DNA from 3 places in the Streptomyces sp. NPDC020996 genome. Region 2 is predicted to be linked to each of the others. Evidence: riboswitches for the same ligand, from Rfam matches in the RefSeq annotation. Region 2 holds a riboswitch; each other region holds the start of a gene.
The links. A riboswitch is a leader RNA that binds a small molecule or an ion and turns the genes downstream of it on or off. The one in region 2 is predicted to bind S-adenosylmethionine.

Region 1: it holds a riboswitch for S-adenosylmethionine, as region 2 does, so the genes downstream of both, AB0G63_RS06330 (aminotransferase class V-fold PLP-dependent enzyme) here and AB0G63_RS01565 (ABC transporter substrate-binding protein) in region 2, are expected to answer to the same signal.
Region 3: it holds a riboswitch for S-adenosylmethionine, as region 2 does, so the genes downstream of both, AB0G63_RS11335 (amino acid ABC transporter permease) here and AB0G63_RS01565 (ABC transporter substrate-binding protein) in region 2, are expected to answer to the same signal.

Annotation. Positions count from the first base shown of each region.
Region 1 covers NZ_JBFADM010000005.1:236,427-243,726, reverse strand. Annotated here, with positions in the region: gene AB0G63_RS06350 (c-type cytochrome) at 1-723, shown strand, start outside; gene AB0G63_RS06345 (Rieske 2Fe-2S domain-containing protein) at 720-1,778, shown strand; gene AB0G63_RS06340 (cytochrome bc complex cytochrome b subunit) at 1,775-3,412, shown strand; gene trpD (anthranilate phosphoribosyltransferase) at 3,534-4,598, shown strand; SAM riboswitch class IV at 4,672-4,788, shown strand; gene AB0G63_RS06330 (aminotransferase class V-fold PLP-dependent enzyme) at 4,948-6,309, shown strand; gene AB0G63_RS06325 (Lrp/AsnC ligand binding domain-containing protein) at 6,335-6,616, opposite strand; partial or broken gene AB0G63_RS06320 (rhomboid family intramembrane serine protease) at 6,613-7,300, opposite strand, start outside.
Region 2 covers NZ_JBFADM010000002.1:42,881-50,180, forward strand. Annotated here, with positions in the region: gene AB0G63_RS01550 (ABC transporter ATP-binding protein) at 1-743, opposite strand, end outside; gene AB0G63_RS01555 (ABC transporter permease) at 736-1,683, opposite strand; gene AB0G63_RS01560 (ABC transporter permease) at 1,687-2,769, opposite strand; gene AB0G63_RS01565 (ABC transporter substrate-binding protein) at 2,766-4,415, opposite strand; SAM riboswitch class IV at 4,679-4,788, opposite strand; gene AB0G63_RS01570 (acyl-CoA dehydrogenase family protein) at 4,891-6,120, opposite strand; gene AB0G63_RS01575 (winged helix-turn-helix domain-containing protein) at 6,170-6,703, opposite strand; gene AB0G63_RS01580 (TIGR03086 family metal-binding protein) at 7,219-7,300, shown strand, end outside.
Region 3 covers NZ_JBFADM010000011.1:148,520-155,819, forward strand. Annotated here, with positions in the region: gene AB0G63_RS11310 (catechol 2,3-dioxygenase) at 1-506, shown strand, start outside; gene AB0G63_RS11315 (aromatic acid/H+ symport family MFS transporter) at 714-2,039, shown strand; tRNA gene AB0G63_RS11320 (tRNA-Pro) at 2,447-2,520, shown strand; gene AB0G63_RS11325 (putative leader peptide) at 2,774-2,884, shown strand; gene AB0G63_RS11330 (glutathione S-transferase C-terminal domain-containing protein) at 3,010-3,870, shown strand; SAM riboswitch class IV at 3,937-4,048, shown strand; gene AB0G63_RS11335 (amino acid ABC transporter permease) at 4,423-5,400, shown strand; gene AB0G63_RS11340 (amino acid ABC transporter ATP-binding protein) at 5,397-6,182, shown strand; gene AB0G63_RS11345 (ABC transporter substrate-binding protein) at 6,261-7,286, shown strand.

The sequences.
Region 1 (7,300 bases), on a different contig from region 2:
GCCGTGTTCGCGCCCGCGAGCAAGGCGCAGGCCGACGACACCGCCCAGTCCCTCGCCATCGACGAGGGCAAGAAGCTCTACTCCGTGGGCTGTGCCAGCTGCCACGGCACCGGCGGTCAGGGCACCTCCGACGGTCCGAGCCTCGTGGGCGTGGGCGCCGCGGCCGTCGACTTCCAGGTCGGCACCGGCCGTATGCCGGCCCAGCAGCCGGGCGCGCAGGTCCCCAAGAAGAAGGTCGTCTACACGCAGGCCGAGATCGACCAGCTCGCCGCGTACGTCGCCTCCCTCGGCGCCGGCCCGGCCGTCCCGTCCGAGGACAAGTTCGGCACGCAGGGCGCGGACATCGCCAAGGGCGGTGAGCTGTTCCGCACCAACTGCGCGCAGTGCCACAACTTCACCGGCAAGGGCGGTGCGCTGACGCACGGCAAGTTCGCGCCGAGCCTCGAGGGCGTCAACCCGAAGCACATCTACGAGGCCATGCAGACCGGCCCGCAGAACATGCCGTCGTTCCCCGACACCACGCTGTCGGAGCAGAACAAGAAGGACATCATCGCGTACCTGAACGCGGTCAACGGGGACAAGACCGAGAGCCCCGGTGGCCTCGAGCTGGGCGGACTCGGTCCGGTCAGTGAGGGTCTGTTCGCGTGGGTCTTCGGACTCGGCGCGCTGATCGCGGTCGCCGTCTGGGTCGCCGCTCGGACCGCAAAGGCCAAGAAGTCATGAGTAGCCAAGACATTCCAGAAGAGAACCTGCCCGCTGAGCAGGAGACCGCGCTGGGCGCGGTGAGCGTCGCGGACGAGAAGGACCCGTTCGCCGACCCCGGCCTGCCGCCCCACGAGCACCGGATCCAGGACATCGACGAGCGGGCCGCCAAGCGGTCCGAGCGCACGGTCGCCCTGCTGTTCACGGTGTCGATGCTGGCCACCATCGGCTTCATCGCCTCCTACGTGGCGGTCCCGGACGACAAGTCGATCTACGTCTTCCCGATCGGGCACATCAGCGCGATGAACTTCGCGCTGGGCCTGACCCTCGGACTGGCGCTGTTCTGCATCGGCGCGGGCGCGGTCCACTGGGCCCGCACCCTGATGTCGGACGTGGAGATCGTCGACGAGCGTCACCCGATCGAGGCCTCCCCCGAGGTCCGGGCGAAGGTCCACGCGGACTTCAAGCAGGGCGCCAAGGAGTCGGTGATCGGCCGCCGCAAGCTGATCCGCAACACGATGCTCGGCGCGCTCACCCTGGTGCCGCTGTCCGGCCTGGTGCTGCTGCGCGACCTCGGTCCGCTGCCCGGCACCTCGCTGCGCCAGACCATGTGGTCCAAGGGCAAGCTGCTCGTCAACATGAACACGAACGAGCCGCTGCGCCCCTCCGACGTCGCGGTCGGCTCGCTCACCTTCGCCAAGCCCGAGGGCCTGGAGGAGAAGGACGAGGACTTCCAGAAAGAGATCGCCAAGGCGGCCCTGATGATCGTCCGGCTCCAGCCGGACAACATCAAGGACAAGCGCGAGCTGGAGTGGTCGCACGAGGGCATCGTGGCCTACTCCAAGATCTGCACCCACGTCGGCTGCCCGATCTCGCTGTACGAGCAGCAGACGCACCACGTGCTGTGCCCCTGCCACCAGTCCACCTTCGACCTCTCCGACGGTGCCCGGGTGATCTTCGGCCCCGCCGGTCACGCCCTGCCGCAGCTGCGCATCGGCGTGAACGACGAGGGCTACCTCCAGGCGCTCGGCGACTTCGAGGAGCCCGTCGGTCCTGCTTTCTGGGAGCGCGGATGAGTACTACGACGAACCAACAGTCCCGCGCCCGCGGGAAGGCCTCCGGTGGCGAGCGCCTCGCCGACTGGGCCGACGGCCGGCTGGGGATCTACTCCCTGGCCAAGACCAACATGCGCAAGATCTTCCCCGACCACTGGTCGTTCATGTTGGGCGAGGTCTGCCTGTACAGCTTCATCATCATCATCCTCACGGGTGTGTACCTGACGCTGTTCTTCCACCCCTCGATGAACGAGGTGGCGTACCACGGCAGCTACGTCCCGCTGCAGGGACAGCTGATGTCCGAGGCGTTCAACTCGACCCTGCACATCTCCTTCGACGTGCGCGGTGGCCTGCTCATCCGGCAGATCCACCACTGGGCCGCGCTGATCTTCCTCGCCGGCATGTTCGTGCACATGATGCGCGTGTTCTTCACCGGCGCGTTCCGCAAGCCGCGTGAGATCAACTGGCTGTTCGGCTTCCTGCTGTTCGTCCTGGGCATGTTCACCGGCTTCACCGGCTACTCGCTCCCGGACGACCTGCTCTCCGGCACCGGTGTCCGCTTCATGGAGGGCGCGATCCTGTCCGTGCCGATCGTCGGCACGTACCTGTCGTTCTTCCTCTTCGGCGGCGAGTTCCCGGGCGGCGACTTCGTGGCCCGCTTCTACTCGATCCACATCCTGCTGCTGCCGGGCATCATGCTCGGCCTGGTGGTCGGCCACCTGATCCTGGTCTTCTACCACAAGCACACGCAGTTCGCGGGCCCCGGCAAGACGAACAACAACGTCGTCGGCATGCCGCTGCTGCCGGTGTACATGGCGAAGGCCGGAGGCTTCTTCTTCCTGGTCTTCGGCGTGATCGCGGCCATCGCGGCGATCGCCTCGATCAACCCGATCTGGGCCCTGGGCCCCTACCGTCCGGACCAGGTGTCCACCGGCGCCCAGCCCGACTGGTACATGGGCTTCTCCGAGGGCCTGATCCGCACGATGCCCGGCTGGGAGATCAACTTCTGGGGCCACACGCTCGTCCTGGGCGTGTTCATCCCGCTGGTGATCTTCCCGCTGGTGCTGGTCACGATCGCGGTCTACCCGTTCATCGAGTCCTGGGTCACCGGCGACAAGCGCGAGCACCACATCCTGGACCGCCCGCGCAACGCCCCGACGCGCACCGCGTTCGGCGCCGCGTGGATCGCCTGGTACTTCGTGATGCTGATCGGCGGCGGCAACGACCTGATCGCCACGCACTTCCACCTGTCGATCAACGCCATCACCTGGTTCGTGCGGATCTCGTTCTTCGTCGTGCCGGTGCTGGTGTTCGTGGTCACCAAGCGGATCTGCCTCGGCCTGCAGCGCCGGGACAAGGAGAAGGTGCTGCACGGCCGCGAGGCCGGCATCATCAAGCGCCTGCCGCACGGTGAGTTCATCGAGGTCCACGAGCCGCTCAGCCAGGAGCAGCTGCACACCCTCACGGCGCACGAGCAGTACAAGCCGCTCCAGATCGGCCCGACGGTCGACGAGAACGGCGTCGAGCGCAAGGTGAGGAGCTCCCAGAAGCTGCGCGCCAAGCTGAGCGAGGCGTACTACGGCGAGGAGTCGCAGATCGCCAAGCCGACCGTCGAGGAGTACAAGGAGATCACGAGCGGCCACGGCCACCACTGATCGCTGAGGCGTCGCCACGCCCCGCACAGGGCCCCGTCCGGTCTACGGACGGGGCCCTGTGCCGTGCCGCGGCTGGATAGGGTGGAGGCACACTCTCTTCTACGACGTCTGGAGCGGCCTTATGAGCGCTGTGACCCCCGCTGGAGGCGACACCGCGGCGGGCCGCTCCTGGCCCGCCCTGCTGAACGGCCTGCTGGCCGGCCGTGACCTGAGCGCCGACGACACCGCCTGGGCGATGGACCTGATCATGCGCGGCGAGGCGACCGACGCGCAGATCGCCGGCTTCGTGGTGGCCCTGCGGGCCAAGGGCGAGACCGTCGAGGAGATCAACGGACTCGTCCGCACCATGTACGAGCACGCCAACGTCATCGAGGTGCCGGGCGCGGCCGTCGACATCGTCGGCACCGGCGGCGACGGGGCGAAGACGGTCAACATCTCCACCATGTCGTCGATCGTGGTGGCCGGCACGGGCGCGAAGGTCGTCAAGCACGGCAACCGGGCCGCGTCCTCCGCCTCCGGCGCGTCCGACGTCCTGGAGAAGCTGGGCGTCAACCTGGAGCTGCCGCTGGAGCGGGTCCCGGCGGTCGCCGAGGAGGCCGGCATCACCTTCTGCTTCGCGATCAAGTTCCACCCGGCGCTGCGCCACGCGGGCGCCGCGCGCGGGCAGCTGGGCATCCGCACCGTGTTCAACGCGCTCGGCCCGCTGACCAACCCCGCGAAGGTCAAGGCGCAGGCGGTGGGCGTCGCCGACCCGCGCATGGCGCCGATCGTGGCCGGCGTCTTCGCCGAGCGCGGCCACTCCTCGCTGGTGTTCCGCGGTGACGACGGCCTCGACGAGCTGACCACCACCGCCACCTCCCGGGTCTGGGTGGTCCGCGACGGCAAGGTCGGCGAGGAGGTCTTCGACCCGCGCGAGGTCGGCATCGACCTGGTGCCGGTGGAGGCGCTGCGGGGCGCTGACGCGTCCTACAACGCGGAGGTCGCCCGGCGGCTGCTGGAAGGCGAGGCGGGGCCCGTACGGGACGCCGTGCTGCTGAACGCGGCGGCGGCACTGGTGGCCCTGGAGCCGGGCCCGGGGTCGCTCGCCGAGCAGATCCGCGAGGGCATGGCCAAGGCCGCGGAGTCGATCGACTCCGGCGCGGCCAAGCGCACACTGGAGCGCTGGGTGGCCGCCAGCAACGCCTGACCGAGGTGCGCGCGGTCCCGCGATCCGGACAGGAGTTGCGGGACCGCGATCACCTCGCGTACGTTCCTGTCCAGGTCATGAGTGACAGTCATACGGCCCCGGCCGACTGTCCGGCAACCCTCCGTCCGTGGCGGGGTGCCCCGGGTGAAGACCAGGCCGTGGGCAGCGAGGTCCACGGCAAGCGCGGACCCCTCGCACACCAGGGGTCCTGGTCGTCGAGGAGCCTTCTGTGAGCAAGCGAATGCGATAGGGCGTAGAGCCCCGCCTCCGCGTACCCCCTTCACCTTTCCCGTGCTTGAGCCGTACCCGCTCGCGCGGTGAATCCCCTTGCCTTTCACAGGAGTTCGCCATGTCCGTCTGCACCGCTGCCACCACCCAGTCCATTTGCACCCCGCTGCCCGTTCTGGGTGGAGACGTCACCGTCCCGCTCGTCACCGGCGGCGAGGTCGCCTACGCCGCGCTCGACTACGCGGCCAGCGCGCCCGCCCTGCAGCGCGTCTGGGACGACGTGGCCGCGTACGCGCCGTACTACGGCAGCGTCCACCGCGGCGCCGGCTACCTCTCCCAGCTGTCCACCGACCTGTTCGAGAACGCCCGCCGGACGGTCGCCGAGTTCCTCGACTGCCGCGCCGACGACCAGCTGGTCTTCACCCGCTCCACCACCGACTCGCTCAACCTGCTCGCCGCCGCCCTCCCGGCCGGCTGCCAGGTCTTCGTCTTCGAGACCGAGCACCACGCCTCGCTGCTGCCGTGGCGGAACGCCCGCGTCACCTTCCTCGACGCCCCGCGCAGCCCGCGGCAGGCCGTCGAGACCCTGGAGCGCGCCCTGGCCGCCCGCGATCCGCACGGACCCGCCCTGGTCTGCGTCACCGGCGCCTCGAACGTCACCGGCGAGCTGTGGCCGGTGCGCGAGCTGGCCGCCGCCGCCCACGCGCACGGCGCCCGCATCGTCCTGGACGCCGCCCAGCTCGCCCCGCACCACCCGGTGAGCGTCCGCGACCTGGACGTCGACTGGGTCGCCTTCTCCGGCCACAAGCTGTACGCCCCCTTCGGCTCCGGCGTCCTGGCCGGCCGCGCCGACTGGCTGCGCGCGGCCGAGCCGTACCTCGCGGGCGGCGGCGCCAGCCGCCGGGTGACCCGGCGCGCGGACGGGGGAGTGGACGTGGAGTGGCACGACAGCGCCGCCCGGCACGAGGCGGGCTCACCCAACGTCATCGGCGCCTACGCGGTCGCGTCGGCCTGCAAGGCGCTCACCGAGGCCGGCTTCGACGCGCTGGTGGCCCGCGAGCAGTACCTGATCGGCAAGGTGCGAGCAGGACTGGCCGAGGTCCCGGAGGTCAGGGTGCTGTCGCTGTTCGGCGACGACGCGCCCCGCGTCGGCGTCATCTCCTTCGTCGTGGAGGGCTGGAACAGCTCCCACTTCGCCGCCGCCCTGTCCGCCGAGTACGGCATCGGCGTCCGCGACGGCCTCTTCTGCGCCCACCCCCTGGTCCGTACCCTGCTGGGCAGCGACCCGCGGACCCAGGGCGAGTGCGGCGCCCCCGAGGCCGCGCCGGGCGAGAACTCCCTGAACGCCGTCCGGGTCAGCTTCGGCGCCGGAACGCCCGACGAGCATGTGGAGCGGTTCGTCGACGCCGTGCGGGAGCTGGTGCGCGACGGGGCGAAGCTGCGCTACCGGACGCAGGACGGCCGTTGCGTCCCCGCGGTGTGAGCCGGCAGCGCCCGTGGGGCGGCGGTCAGGAGTCGAGGCCGATCGCGAACGCCGCCTCCAGGTCGTGCTGCGAGTAGGTGCGGAAGGCGACGTGCGTGTCCGTCGCCTCCACGCCCGGGATCTTGCTGATGCGCCCCGGGATGACCTCCGCCAGGTCCTCGTGCCGCCTGACCCGCACCATGGCGATCAGGTCGTAGGTGCCGGTCACGGAGAAGACCTCGCTGACGCTCTCCAGCTTGGCGATCGACTCCGCGATCTCGGGGATCCGGTCCACGCTGGTCTTGATGAGGACGATCGCGGTGATCACGGCTGGTTCTCTCCCTCGGTGGCCGGAACTCGGGCGGATTTCACTCTAGCCCGCCCGTCACCCGTCACCGCCCTTCCGAGGCCGCGCTACGCGCCCCCCTGTTTCCCCGAACCGCGCCCAGGCCAGCACGAACCCCAGCCCGAAGCCCACCAGGTGCGCCAGATAGGCCACGCCGGGCCCCTCGGCCGCCCGCCCCGCCGCCACCCACTGCAGGGCCGCCCAGAACGGCAGTACGACCCACGCCGGGAACCGCAGCGGCAGGAACAGCAGGAACGGCAGGAGACTGGTCACCCGTGCCCCGGGGAAGAGGTACAGGAACGCACCGAGGACCGCCGAGATCGCCCCGGACGCGCCGACCAGCGACTGCCCCGAGGAGGCATTGGCCGCCGAGTAGCCCAGCAGGGCGAGGTAGCCGCAGCCGACGTAGAACAGGGTGAACCGCACGCGGCCCATCCGTTCCTCGGTCATCACGCCGAAGACGTAGAGGAAGAGCATGTTGCCCAGCAGGTGGACCCAGCTGCCGTGGACGAACAGGGCGGTGGCCGGGGTGAGCGCGGCCCGCGCCGAGCCCTCGAACAGCTGCGCGGGCACCACGCCCCAGCGGCGGAAGTAGGCCCGCTGGGCGGCGAGCAGCGCGTCCCCGGAGCCGTAGGCGGGATTCAGGCCCGCCGCCGGGCCGATCAG
Region 2 (7,300 bases):
AGATCGCGTACCGGCGCCTGTTCCACCACCTGTCCCGCACGCATCACGGCCACCCGGTCGGCGAGGTCGGCGACGACGCCCATGTTGTGGGTGATGAGCAGCACGGCGGTGCCGAAGTCGGTGCGGCAGCGGTGGAGCAGTTCCAGGATCTCCGCCTGCACCGTGACGTCCAGGGCGGTGGTGGGTTCGTCGGCGACGATGAGCCGGGTGCCCAGGGCGAGGGCCATGGCGATGACGGCGCGCTGCTTCTGGCCGCCGGAGAGCTGGTGCGGATAGTGGTCGACGCGGGTGGCCGGGTCGGGGATGCCGACCTTGTCGAGCCATTCCACGGCGAGGGCCCGCCGCTCGGCCCTGTCGCCGCCGCGTCCGTGGGCGCGCAGGCCCTCGGTGAGCTGCCAGCCGATGGTGAAGACGGGATTCAGCGCGGTGGAGGGCTCCTGGAACACCATCGCGGCGTGCGTTCCGCGCAGGGCGCGCAGCCGGGCCGCGGACGCGGTGAGCACGTCCTCGTCGGGCTCCGAGGAGCCGTCGCCGAGCAGGACACGGCCGCGCACGGTGGCGGTGTCGGGCAGCAGGCCGAGGACCGACCGGGCGGTGACGGTCTTGCCGCTGCCGCTCTCGCCGACCAGGGCCAGCACCTCGCCGGGGGCGACGGACAGGCTGACCCCGCGGACGGCGGGCGCCGAGCCGGTGTCGGTGGCGAAGCCGACGTGCAGGTCCTCGATGCGCAGCAGGTCAGTCATCGTTCCCGCCTCCGTCCGTGGGAGCGGCGGACGAACCGGCGCGGCGCCGCAGCCGTGGGTCGGCCAGGTCGGTCAGGCTCTCGCCGAGCAGGGTCGTGCCCAGGACCGTGAGGACGATCCCCAGGCCGGGTGGGACCGCGGTCCACCAGATGCCCGAAGTGACGTCGGCGACCGCGCGGTTGAGGTCGTAGCCCCACTCGGCGGCGGAGTTGGGCTCGATGCCGAAGCCGAGGAAGCCGAGGCCGGCGAGGGTGAGGATGGCCTCCGACGCGTTGATCGTGAAGATCAGCGGGAGGGTGCGCACCGAGTTGCGCAGCACGTGGTGGGTCATGATGCGCCACGGCCCGGCGCCGATCACACGGGCCGCGTCGACGAACGGCTCCGCCTTCACCCGGACCACCTCGGCCCGGACGACCCGGAAGTACTGCGGTACGAACGACACGGCGACCGAGCCGGCGGCCGCGCCGAGACCGCCGACGAGGCTCGACCGGCCACCGCTGATCACGATCGACATGACGATGGCGAGCAGCAGCGGAGGGAACGCGTACAGGGCGTCCGCCAGCCCCACCAGCAGCCGGTCCGGCTTGCCCCCGAGGTAGCCGGAGACCAGGCCGAGCACGGTGCCCGGCACGACCGACAGCAGCAGCGAGGCGAGGATGATCAGCAGCGCGGTCCGCGCGCCCCAGACCGTCCGGGACAGCACGTCGTACCCCGCGATGGTGGTGCCCAGCGGGTGGGCGCCGCTCGGCTGTTGCTGGGAGCCGAACAGGCCCTCACCGTCGCGGAGCTGGGCGTAGCCGTGCGGGGCGAGCCACGGTCCCAGCAGTGCGGTGAGGACGAACAGGCCGGTCAGAACCAGGCCGGTGAGCAGCATGGCCCGCTGCACCCCCGCGCCCGTCCGCAGACGCAGCGGCAGCCGTCGTACGAGAACCAGGGCCATGTCTCAGTACCTCACTCGCGGGTCGATCAGCGCGGCGACGACGTCGACGAGGAAGTTCGTCACCGCCACGACGACGGCGAACAGGGCCACGATGCCCTGCACGGCCGGGAAGTCACGGGCCGTCAGGTAGTGGGCGAGCTCGTAGCCGAGGCCCTTCCACTCGAAGGTGGTCTCGGTCAGCACGGCCCCGCCGAGGAGCCCGGCGACCTGGAGTCCCAGGACGGTGACGACGGGGATCAGCGCGGGCCGGGTGGCGTGGCGGGTGACCAGGCGCAGCGGCGCCACTCCCCGGGAGCGAGCGGCCTCGACGTACTCGGTGGAGAGCGTCCCGATCAGGTTCGTGCGCACCAGCCGGAGCAGCACGCCGGCCACGAGCAGGCCCAGTGCCAGTCCGGGCAGTACGGCGTGCCGGAGCACGTCCGCGATCGCCGTCCCGTCGCCGCTGCGCACGGCGTCGATCAGATACACGCCGGTCGTGCTCGTCTGATCCTGCAGGAAGAGCTGTACGCCGGTGCTCGCCCGGCCCGACGAGGGCAGCCAGCCGAGCCGGATCGCGAAGACCAGCTTCAGCAGCAGACCCACGAAGAACACGGGCGTGGCGTAGGTCAGGATCGCGAACAGGCGCAGGACCGCGTCCGGCGCCCGGTCGCGGCGGGAGGCCGCCACCATGCCCAGCGGGACGCCGATGACCGAAGCCACCAGGAGTGCGTAGCAGGCGAGTTCGACGGTCGCCGCGCCGTACGTGCCGAGCACGTGCGTCACCGGCTGGTTGTCGGTGACCGTGCGGCCGAAGTCGCCGGTGGCCAGCGAGCGCAGGTAGTCCAGGTACTGGGTGAACAACGGCCGGTCGTAGCCCGCCTGGTGGAGCTTGGCCTGGAGCTGGTCCGGGGTGAGGCGGTCGCCGAAGGCGGCGGTGATCGGGTCGCCGGTCAGCCGCATCAGGAAGAAGACCAGACTGACCAGGATCAGCACGGTGGGGATGATGAGGAGGAAGCGGACCGCCAGGTAGCGGGCGAACCCGTACCCGGCGGCGCCGTCGGCCGGGGTGGCGACGGCGCCGGGGGTCTCCTGCGTCAGGGTGCTCACTTCTTCGAGAGCCCGGCCCAGCGGAACTGGTACGTCGCGTCCAGCTCGTCCGGCACGCCGCTGACGCCGGTGCGGGTGACGATGGCGGTGGAGCCCTGCAGCAGCGGCAGCAGCGGCACCTGGGCGGCGGCCTTGTCCTGTGCCTGCTTCAGCAGTTCGGTCCGCTCGGCGGCGTCCGTCTCGGTCTCCTCCTTCTTGATCAGCGTGCGCACGGCGGGGTCGTCGTAGCCGTTGGCGACCCAGCTGTTGGCCGAGTAGAAGGGCGAGAGGTAGTTGTCGGCGTCGAGGTAGTCGGCGTACCAGCCGAGCTGGTAGAGCGGGTAGAGATGCTTGACGCGGTCCTTGCCGTACTGGGTCCACTCGGTGGACTGCAGGTTCACCTTGAACAGCCCGGTCGCTTCGAGCTGCGTCTTGATCAGCGCGTACTCGTCGGCCGACGACGAGCCGTAGTGGTCGCTGTTGTACTGGAGGTTGAGGGTGACCGGTGTGCTGACCTTCGCCGCCTTCAGCCGGGCCGCCGCGGCGGCCTTGTCGGGGCCGCCCTTCTTGTCGCCGTAGAGCGACTTGAAGGACGGGGTGGCACCGGTCAGTCCGTCCGGGACGGAGCTGTACAGCGGCTGGTAGGTGTTCTTGTAGACCTGCTGGGCGAGTTGGGACCGGTCGACGGAGTCCGCGACCGCCTGGCGGACGGCGAGCGCCTTCTTCGCGTCGGCGTTCTTGGTCTTGGTGCCGTAGGGCTGGGCGGCCAGGTCGAAGACGATGTAGCGGATTCCGTTGCCGGAACCGGTGTGGACCTTGACGCCCTTCTGCTTGGCGAGGTCGTCCAGGTCGGTCGTGGTCAGCGTGCGGTAGACGGCGTCGATGGTGCCCTGCTGGACGTCGAGCTTCAGATTGCCGGCGTCGGTGTAGTACTTCAGCCGGACGTTCTTGGTCTTCGGCGTGCCCAACTGGCCCTGGTACTCGGCGTTGGCGGTGAAGGACACCAGCGAGTTCTTGTCGTAGCTCTGGATGCCGTACGGCCCGTTCCACGGCTTGGCCGTGACGATCGACTTGTCGTCGAGGATCTTGTCCGCGGGGAACACCTGCTCGTCCACGATGTAGCCGGCGGCCGTGGACAGCACCTGCGGGAACAGCGTGTCGTCGGCCGACTTGAGGGTGAAGACGACGGTGGCCGGGTCCGGGGCGGCGACCGAGGAGAGGTTGTACAGCAGCGACGACGGTCCGTTCTCGTCGGCGATCTTCAGATTCCGGTCGAAGCTGAACTTGACGTCAGACGAAGTGAGTTCGTGGCCGTTGGCGAACTTCAGGCCCTTCTTGAGCGTGACGGTGTACTCCTTGGGTCCCGTCAGCTCGATTCCGGTGGCCAGATCCGGGGAGACCTCCGCGGAGCCGTTCTTCTGGCTGAGCAGGGTCGCGAAGACCTCGCTCTCGACGGTGCCGGAGCCCGCGTCCCACGAGCCGGCCGGGTCGAGGCTGGTGACCTGGTCGGTCGTACCGACGGTGATCGCCGCGGCGGAGCTCGCGGTGCTGCCGTCCTTGCTGCTGGTGCAGCCGGTCAGCGCCACCAGGAACGCCGTGCCGAGGGATATCGCGCCGAGGCCGGACCGGAGGGATCTGTCCGGTGTCGGGCCGTTGTGCAGTGCCATCAGGAATCTCTGCTTCCGTATCGGGGGTGCGCAGGCAGCCGTGACGCAGGGCTGTGCCGTGGCGTGCCGGTCACGTGGGAAAGGGAGAAAGGAGGTGGAGAGGGTCAAACGGGCGGGTGGCAGGTCTGCCGGCCCGAGGAGGGGTGGATCAGCCCGTACACAGACAGCTGGACACCAGCAGCAGATCGACATGAAGCCGGGAGCACAGCATCAAGGCTCCAGCCATGCCGTCCTCCCGGGTTCTGGCCCGCCTCGGGGCCGAGTGAGCGCACTTGCAGAATGAGAAAATCCGCCGAGCCTTCACCTGGGGCACCCCACTGCGTCGAGGGTTGCCGTCCGGCCAGCCAGGGCTTGATCACCGGAACTCGTAGCTCGCGCTCACCGTAGATCGGCAGTTCTTCCGGCGTCAAGACGGGCCCTGACCCTGGATCAGGTCCGGGGCCGACTGACGTCCAGGCGCTCCACGGCCTCCGGGTCAGGCAGGCAGGACGAACGGAGGGTGTGCCCCGTTGAGGAAGTAGTCGCCGACGTCGCGGAGCCGCTGGGCGGCAGGCTCGTACAAGGTGTGGGTCCTCGCATTGCGCCAGAAGCGGTCGAAGCCCAGCCGCGCGGAAGCGGAGCGGGAGCCGATGACGTCGAGGGCGCGGGTGGTGGATTCCTGCGCGGCTCTGGAAGCGGCGGCTTCGGCCATGGTCACGAGGACCGAGATGTCAGCGTACTCGTCGTAGGTGAGGTCCTCGCCGCGTGCCAGGCCGCCGTGCACGGCTTCCACCGCTTGACCGGTGAGTGCGGAGGCGGCACGGGTGAGGACGGTGAGCTCTCCGTAGGCGGTCAGCGCGTACGGATCCTCAGGAGAGCCGCCCGGCCGGGCAGGATGCCAGGACGAACGGCCCGCCCTGGTGTACTCACGGGCCTCGGCGAGCACTCCCTCGGCAATGCCGAGAAGGAGTTGGACGGACAGGAGGCGTCCGATCGGTGATGTGAGAGCGGCCTGGGGTGACAGCACGTCGTCGTCTGCGGACAGGGAGCCGAGTACGTCGTGGGCGGCGATCGGCACGGCGTCGAACTCCACGCTGCCGCCGGCCGCGAGCCGCTGGCCGAAGGTGTCCGCGTCGCCGTAGATCCGCACGCGGCGATGGGCGGGATCGGCGACGACGACGAGCGGTTCGCCGGTGTCGGCCCGCTCGGCCCGCACGGCGAGGCGGTCGGCGACCAGGACCCCGGTGGTGTAGCTCTGCCGACCGTCAAGTACGTAGCCCCTGCCTTTCCTGGTCAGGGTCAGAGGCAGTTCCTGCGGGGCGAGACCGCCGCCCCAGCACCACTGCTGCGTCGCCGACTGTTGTTCGATCCGGGTGGCGGCGGCGGGCTGGGCGAAGAACCGGGCGCTCCATGACAGGAAGTAGTGACAGCCGAGCAGTTGCCCGATGGCGCCGTCGGCGGCGACGATCTCCCGGACGACGGCGTACGCCGTCGTCCAGTCCGCGCCGCCTCCCCCGGACTCGGCCGGCACGAGAAGCGTCAGCAGCCCGGCTTCACGCAGCCGGGACACCTCGTCGAACGGGGCTTTGCCCGCGTGCTCCCTGGCCGCCGCGTCCGTGGTCAGGTCCTCCGCCGTCTCGCGAGCCACGTGCAGCCAGTGCGCACGGCCGGGCCCGGTCCGGTCGGACTTCCCGGCGGATCCGGACGGCGCAGTGGCAACGCCCATGGCGGTGACCTCCTCAAGTTCGTGAGTCGCAGGCGGTGTTGAGAATCTCTCATTGGTCGGGCACGTACTTGTAGCCCACGCCCCGTACGGTGACGATCCGGTGCCGGTGTGCGCTGCCCAGCTTGCGGCGCAGGCGCGCGATGTGGACGTCCACGGTGCGGCCGTCGCCGATGTGGTCGTAGCCCCAGACGCCGGCTATCAACGCCTCGCGCGAGTGCACTTGGTGGGGTTGCCGAACGAGGTGGGCGAGCAGCTCGAACTCCAGGTAGCTCAGGTCGAGTTCACGTCCGTCCACCTCTGCGACATGTCGTCCGGTGTCGACCCGGACGACTCCCTCTCCCGTCTGCCGCACGGGAGGTGAGTCCGTGTAGGCGACCGGTCGGATCTCGGGCCGTGTCACGCCCTTGGCGAAGAGCCCGGCCGGATCGGTGCCCTCGGGAACGAGGATGAGGTAGCCGACCAGGGGCGGGGAACCACCCTCCTGCGTGTCGCTCTGCGCGGTGTCGTCCACGAGGCGGAGACGGCGCATGTCCGGTGGCGGTGCATCCGGTGGAGTGGCCTGGGCCGGAAGTCCCGTGGTCATGACGGTCGTCCTTCATGAGTACGTCGGGTCGTCAGGCCCAGTGGGGTGGGTTCGCCTGACCACCTGGAATGAGGGAGAAGGAGCGGAGTGGCACTCGCGGCGTGTGGGGCGCGTGCCTCACATGCAATGGCGGGGGACGCTGCCGGCGTGAACAAAGTCGACGTGCCGACGACGAGCGAGTCGTTGCTGCGCGGAAGACATACATGCATCCTCCGCATCCGACGGACGGGCCGTCAACCTTTTCCTAGTAAACCGATAGGAATTGTAGGGAAGGACGGTCCGGTCTCGCCTGGTGGTCACTCTCATTGGTGTTCTTTTCATGACATGCCTCACATGCGGCGCAGGTGTACCTCCGCCGGTGCGCCGGACTCGACCGGGGCGCCTGCCTGTCGGAAGCGTTCCGGCTCGGCGACCGCGCGCTGTATCCACGGCCATCGGCCCTGTGAGCGGGTACGCCGGGGCGGGTGTCGCGTTTGTTCAAGAGTCCTCGGCGGGCTGTCCCTAGCGTGGTGTGCATGACGCACGACGACCTGAACCCCGGAACCGACGAGCTGCACGCCCACATGGCCGAATGCGCCGCCGAGGCTGCCCGCATCG
Region 3 (7,300 bases), on a different contig from region 2:
GCGTGCGCCGCCTGGACCACGTCAACTTCCTCGCCTCCGACGTGCTCGCCAACGCCGAGTTCCAGCAACACGTCCTCGGCGCGCGGCCCACGGAGCAGATCCGGCTCGACTCGGGGAAGATCGCCGCACGCTGGCTGACCTTCACCAACAAGTCGTACGACGTCGTCTACACGTCGGACTGGACCGGTTCCTCGGGGCGGCTGCACCACATCGCCTTCGCCACCGACACCCGCGAGGACGTCCTGCGCGCCGCCGACCTCGCCATCGACACCGGCGTGTTCATCGAGACCGGCCCGCACAAGCACGCCATCCAGCAGACGTTCTTCCTCTACGTCTACGAGCCCGGCGGCAACCGCGTCGAACTGTGCAACCCGCTCACCCGTCTGGTGCTGGCGCCCGACTGGCCGCTGATCACCTGGACCGAGGAGGAACGCGGGAAGGGCCAGGCCTGGGGGCTGAAGACCATCGAGTCCTTCCACACGCACGGCACGCCGCCGGTCGCCTAGAGCGGTCACGGCAACGGGGGTGGGGGCGCACCGGAGTGCGCCCCCACCCCCTGCCGTCCCCGGATCGTTGATGAGATTGTTGACAAAAGCGTTGACTCTTTTGGAGTGGCTCCTTAGCGTCTAGCGCACGGGTCAGCCGCACGAGCCGCGTCGGCCCGCACCCAGATCCCCTCCAGGCAACGTCTCCTGGACGAGAGGAAAACGAAGATGTCCTCCTCCCCCTCCCTGTCCGCTCGCGGCAGCAGACTGGCCCTCCTGGCCGTCGCCCTGTGCTGGCTGGCCGTCCTCTTCGACGGTCTCGACATGTTCATCTACGGCTCGGTGCTGCCGCACCTGCTCGAGACGAAGACCTTCGGCCTCACCCCCGACCAGGCCGGCGACCTCGGCAGCTACGCCACCTTCGGCATGCTCGTCGGCGCCCTGACCGCCGGCACCGTCGCGGACCGGATCGGCCGCAAGAAGCTGATGATCGGCTGCGTCACCCTGTTCTCGCTGGCCTCCGGCGTCTGCGCGATCTCGGGCAGCGTCGAGGTCTTCGGCCTCGGCCGGACCCTCGCGGGCGTCGGCCTCGGCGGCCTGCTGCCCACCGCGATCAGCATGGTCTCCGACTACGCCCCGCGCGGCCGCGCCGCCATCGTCATCGGCCTGCTGATGACCGCGCACCACGCGGGCGGCATCCTCTCCGCCTACGTGGCCAAGTGGCTCATCGAGCCCGCCGGCTGGCGCGCCGCCTTCTGGGTCTGCGTGGCGCCGCTGCTGTTCGCCCCGGTGCTCGCGAAGATGCTGCCCGAGTCGCTGAGCTTCCTGGTCGCCAAGGGCCGCGACGAGGAGGCCCGCGCGCTGGCCGCCCGCTACGACGTGGAGCTGCCCGCCACGGCCGAGAGGAAGACGGCCGCCGACCGCTTCGACGCCCTGGTGGGCCTGTTCCGCGGCGGCGAGTGGGTCCAGACCCTGCTGTACTGGCTGGCCTCCTTCGGCGGTCTGCTGCTCGTCTACGGCGTCGCCACCTGGCTGCCCACCCTGATGCGCGGCGAGGGCTACCGGCTCGGCTCGGCCCTGACCTTCGTCGTCGTCTTCAACCTCGGCGGCATCGTGGGCATGCTGGTGGCCGGCCGCGCCGCCGACCGCTTCGGCGCCCCGCGCATCTCGGCGATCTGGTTCGCGCTCACCGCCGCCGGCGTCTTCCTGCTGAGCGTCCACATGCCGACCGGCGTCACCATGGCGGTCGTCTTCCTCACCGGCGTCTTCCTCAACAGCGCCCAGACGATGATCTACGCGACGGTGTCGATCCGCTCCACGCCCGACAGCCGGGCCACCGCCGTCGGCTGGACCTCCGGCATGGGCCGCTTCGGCGCCGTCTTCGGCCCGTGGCTCGGCGGCCAGCTGCTCGCCGCGGGCCACGGCGACTGGGGCTTCACCGCCTTCGCGCTGGCCGGCGTGTCGTCCATGGTCTTCATCGGGATCGCGGCGCTGCGCGGCTCCGGGAGCGGCGCGAGGCGCAGCGCCGGCCAGGAACTGGTCGCCGCCCACTGAGCGCCTCCGGCCGGTCTTCGGCGTTACGGTGTGGCGCGACCTGTGCGGACGGGCGGCCGAGTGCGGGATCAGGCCACCCGAGCCGCGCGGACAGGCGGGCCCCGGCGCCCGTCAGCCGGCGCCCGTCACCCGTCACCCCTCACCCGGCACCCGGCGCCCGTCACCCGGCACCCCTCACCCGGCGCCCGTCCCCCGGCGCCTCGCGGTGCCGGGTGCCACGTCGTGCATGGCCTGCCCGGGGGGCGGCGGGTAGACGGTATCGGTCCCGGCGGCGGGGGAGGAGTCCGGCGTCCGGTGCACGCGCACGCGCCGCGGGGCGGGTGCCGCCCGGGGACGGCTCGGTACGACCGCCCGTATGCGGTAGGGTTGACCTGCACGATCACGCGGCTCGGCCGGGTGACGCGCGCCGGGACGTGGCGCAGCTTGGTAGCGCACTTGACTGGGGGTCAAGGGGTCGCAGGTTCAAATCCTGTCGTCCCGACGGCGCGAAGGGGTCTTCGCGGGCGGAAGCTCGCGGAGACCCCTTTTTCCGTAGCCTCCGGCGTCGCGCGACTCCGCACCCCGCACTGCGGCTGCCGCGTGCCGCCCGGCCGGGCGGGGCCGGGCCGCCCGCGAAACCCCGCCGTGCCGCCGAGGTCCACCGGCGACGGCCACCTGATGGACAGCCCCTTGACGCCACTCGCGCCCGGACCGACACTCCAGAGGGGAATCCTAGTGAACGGGTAGGGAATGGCATGAGGCGCCTCGAGTGGGTCACCGCGCACGTGGGCCGTTCGCCTCTGCTGACCTCCCGCCGCCACATCGATCTGCTGCGTGTGTGCAGCGCGATCGCCCCTCTGCGCTGAGCCGTACCCATCCGCGTCGGCGCGACCCAGAGCCGCGCCGCGCCGGCGCACAGGGGTGCCTACGGCCGAGCCGCCCGACGTCGCTTCCGCCGCGCGCACGTCCGCGCCCGCTCCCGGGGAGAGTCATGTCCATCGCACCACTGGCCGCCCACGCGTCCGCCGAGCCCGGCACCGCCTTCCGGGGCCGGATCGGCAGGGACGCCCGCAGCGGTCACTACGCCGTCCCGCTCCGCTACCGCCTGTACCTGTCGACCGCGTGTCCCGACGGCCTGCGCATCGCCGTCACCCACACCCTGCTCGGCCTGGACGCCGTCTGCCCGGTCACCGTCCTGCCCGCCGTCCCCGACCTGCCCGACGGCGGCTACCACGCCCTGCGCCCGCTGTACGACGCCAGCGCCCACCGCTACGGCGGCCCCGCCGTCGCACCCGTGCTCGGCGACGACTGGTCCGGGCGCATCGTCAGCACCCACGCCCCCGACATCATGCGCGACCTCGCCCGCGGCTTCGGCGCCGGCCGCCCCTCACCGTACCCCCGCGGCGCGGAGTCGGAGATCGAGGCCGTCGAGCGGATGTGCGCGCACGGCATCGAACGCGCCGCGCAGCGGGCCGGCGCCGCGGACACCGGGCCGGACGAACGCGCCGCCGCACTGGAGGAGTTGCTCACCACGCTGGGCGCCCTGGAGCGGTGGCTCGACGGGCGCACGTACCTGATCCGCGATCAGGTCACCGCCGCCGACGTCGAGTTGTGGTCCGCGCTGGTGCTGCTCGACACGGTGCACCGCAACCACCTGGACGCCTCCGCCGTCCACCGCGTCGCCGCCCACCCCGCCCTGTGGGCCTACGCCCGCCGCCTGACCGCCCACCCCGCCTTCGGACCGCACCTCGACCTGGACGGCATCGCCCGCCGCCACCACGCCCGCTGCCGGGGCCTGGAGGACGCCGGAGCCGCCGTCCGGATCCTGGACTGGGCCGCCCACACCCCCTGACCGTTCCACCTGGTGGACCGGTGTTGACATCGGCCGGGCCGAGCGCATTGACTTGCGGCTCACAACGGTCATGAGCGTCAGCGCCAAGCCCTGGCTCGCTGACCGGCAACCCTCGCTCAGCGGTGGGGTGCCCCAGGTGACGACCGGACCGGATGACGTTTTTCGGTAAGCGCGAGGCCCGCAGGGCCGGAACAGTGACGGTGACGAGATGTACGCAGCTTTCAGGACGGTGACACGCCGTCCCCTGAGCTGCGTACCGCCGTGCGCGAAGCCGCTCGTCGCCGACCGCGCCGTCGATCTGCTGCGCGTCAGCAGCGCACTGTGTACCGCACCGGGCCGCGCCCGCTGCCACGGCTGACCACCAGCACCGGCAGACTCGGCCCCCAGGCCGGCCACCGGCCTGAGCGGCCCGCGCATCCCTGACGAACACCGCCCGCCCGGTGTGCCGTTGTCCTTTCCGCCCCCGGTCCGTACGCCCGCGCGTATGCGCCGCTCGCCGTCGCGGCACACGCCGTCACGGTCCGGGGGTGTCCGACCCAGCCGGAGCCCTCCATGAGTGAACTCCCAGGCGCCGTGTCCCTCGCCGGGGCACCGCCCGCCGACACACCGTCAAAGACCCTGTCCGCACAGCGCGTCCAGCCGCTGCGGCGGCCCGGACGCTGGATCGCCACCGCGGTCGTCCTGGTCCTCGTGGCCCAGTTCGTGCACGGTCTGGCGACCAACCCCTTCTACCAGTGGGACCGCTTCGGCTACTGGTTCCTTCGGCCGACCATCCTCGACGGGCTCCTCATCACCCTCGAAGTCACCGCCTACAGCGCCGTGCTGGGCCTGCTCGGCGGCATCCTCCTCGCCCTGGCCCGCCTCTCGAAGTCCCCGGTGCTGCGCGCGGTCAGCTGGACCTACGTCTGGGCGCTGCGCTCCATCCCGCTGATCGTGGTGCTGCTGTTCCTCTACAACTTCAGCGCCCTGTACCAGACGTTGAGCCTCGGCGTCCCCTTCGGGCCCGCCTTCTTCACCTTCGACGAGTCCCGGCTCGCCACCGACATGGTGGTCGCCGTCGTCGGCCTCAGCCTCAACGAGGCGGCCTACGCCGCCGAGGTCGTCCGCGGCGGCCTCCTCTCCGTCGACCAGGGCCAGCACGAGGCCGCCGCGGCGCTCGGCCTGCCCAAGAGCTACCAGTTCACCAGGATCGTCCTCCCGCAGGCGCTGCGGTCGATCGTCCCGAACTACGTCAACCAGCTCATCGGCCTGATCAAGGGCACCTCGCTGGTCTTCTACGTGTCCCTGCTCGACCTGTTCGGCTCCGCGCAGACGATGGGCAGCACCTACCCCGGCGACATCGTGCCGCTGCTGCTGGTGGTCACCGTCTGGTACCTGATCCTGACCAGCCTGGTGTCCGTCGCCCAGTTCTACGTCGAGCGGTACTACGCCCGGGGCGCCACCCGCTCCCTGCCGCCGACGCCGCTGCAGAAGCTCCGCACCGGCCTGCGCGACCTGCGGGACCGTGCGCGCAGGGAGGCCGCCGTATGACCGCCGAGACCCTCAGCACCCGGCCCGCCGCGGTCGAGGTGCACGACGTGCACAAGTGGTACGGCGCCCACCGCGTCCTGGACGGCATCGACCTGACCGTGCGCCCCGGCGAGGTCACCGTGATCCTCGGCCCGTCCGGCTCCGGCAAGTCGACCCTGCTGCGGGTGATGAACCACCTGGAGAAGCCGGAGATCGGCCACGTCAGCGTGGGCGGCGAGCTGATCGGCGTACGCCGGCACGGCGAGCGGCTGAGGGAGCTGAGCGAGCGGACCATCCTCGCCCAGCGCAGCCGCATCGGCTTCGTCTTCCAGAACTTCAACCTCTTCCCGCACCTGACCGTGCTGGACAACGTGGCCGCCGCCCCCGTCGCCACCGGCCGGCTCGCCAAGGCCGAGGCACGGGAACTCGCCCGCGAACTGCTCGGCAGGGTCGGCCTCGCCGACCGGACCGGCGCCTACCCGCGCCAGCTGTCCGGCGGCCAGCAGCAGCGCGTGGCCATCGCCCGCGCGCTCGCCCTGCGCCCCGGCGTCATCCTCTTCGACGAACCCACCTCCGCCCTCGACCCCGAACTCGTCGGCGAAGTCCTCGCCGTCATCGAGGACCTGGCGAGCAGCGGAACCACGCTCGTCATCGTCACCCACGAGATCGGCTTCGCCCGCCGGATCGCCGACCGGATCGTCTTCCTCGACGAAGGCCGGGTCGTCGAGCAGGGCCCGCCCGCCGAGGTCCTGGACAACCCCCGGCACGAGCGGACCCGGGACTTCCTGAGCAAGGTCCTCTGAACCGGCCGCCCCCCAGACCACCACCCCCGTAGCACAGGCACCACCAGCAACACCCTCACCGAACGACAAGGAACAGCCATGCCTTCCCACCTCTCCCGACGTCACCTGCTGCGCGGCCTCACGGCGGCCACCGCCGTCACCGCCCTCGCCGCCGGGCTCGCCGCCTGCGGCGGCGACAGTGACGCGGCCACCGGCACCGGCAGCACCGCCGCCGGGTCCGTGACCGTGGGACGGCTGTCCAACGGCGCCGCGAAGGAGACCACTCTCAAGGTCGCCGAGGTGAAGTCCATCAGCGCCGAACTGCCCGCCTCCGTCCGCAAGTCCGGCAAGCTCGTCATCGGCGTCGGCGCGCTGCCGTCCGGCTTCCCGCCGCTGGCGTACGTCGGCAGCGACCAGAAGTCCCTCACCGGCGCCGAGCCCGACCTCGGCCGCCTCGTCGCCGCGGTCCTCGGCCTGAAGCCCGAACTGAAGAACTCCACCTGGGAGAACCTCTTCGTCGGCATCGACAGCGGCAAGGTCGACGTCGCCTTCTCCAACGTCACCGACACCGAGGAACGCAAGAAGAAGTACGAGTTCGCCTCCTACCGGCAGGACAACCTCGCCTTCGAGGTGCCCGAGAAGAGCAATTGGAACTTCGACGGCGACTACCGCAGCCTGGCCGGCCTCACCGTGGCCGTCGGCTCCGGCACCAACCAGGAGAAGATCCTGCTGGAGTGGAAGAAGAAGCTGGAGAGCGAGGGCAAGAAGCTCACCGTCAAGTACTTCCAGGACAGCAACAGCACCTACCTGGCCCTGGGCAGCGGCAAGATCGACGCCTACTTCGGCCCCAACCCCGGCATCGCCTACCACATCACCCAGGTCGCCAAGACGCCCCAGCCGACCCGCAACGCGGGCAAGTTCTCCGGCGCGGGCGCCGACCTGCAGGGCCTGATCGCGGCCACCGCCAAGAAGGACAGCGGCCTGGCGAAGCCCCTCGCCGACGCGATCAACCACCTCATCGACAGCGGCCAGTACGCCAAGTGGCTGGCCGCCTGGAACCTCTCCAACGAGGCGGTCGCCAAGTCCCTGGTCAACCCGCCGGGACTGCCGCTGGACAACTCCTGACCGGCGGGACCCGG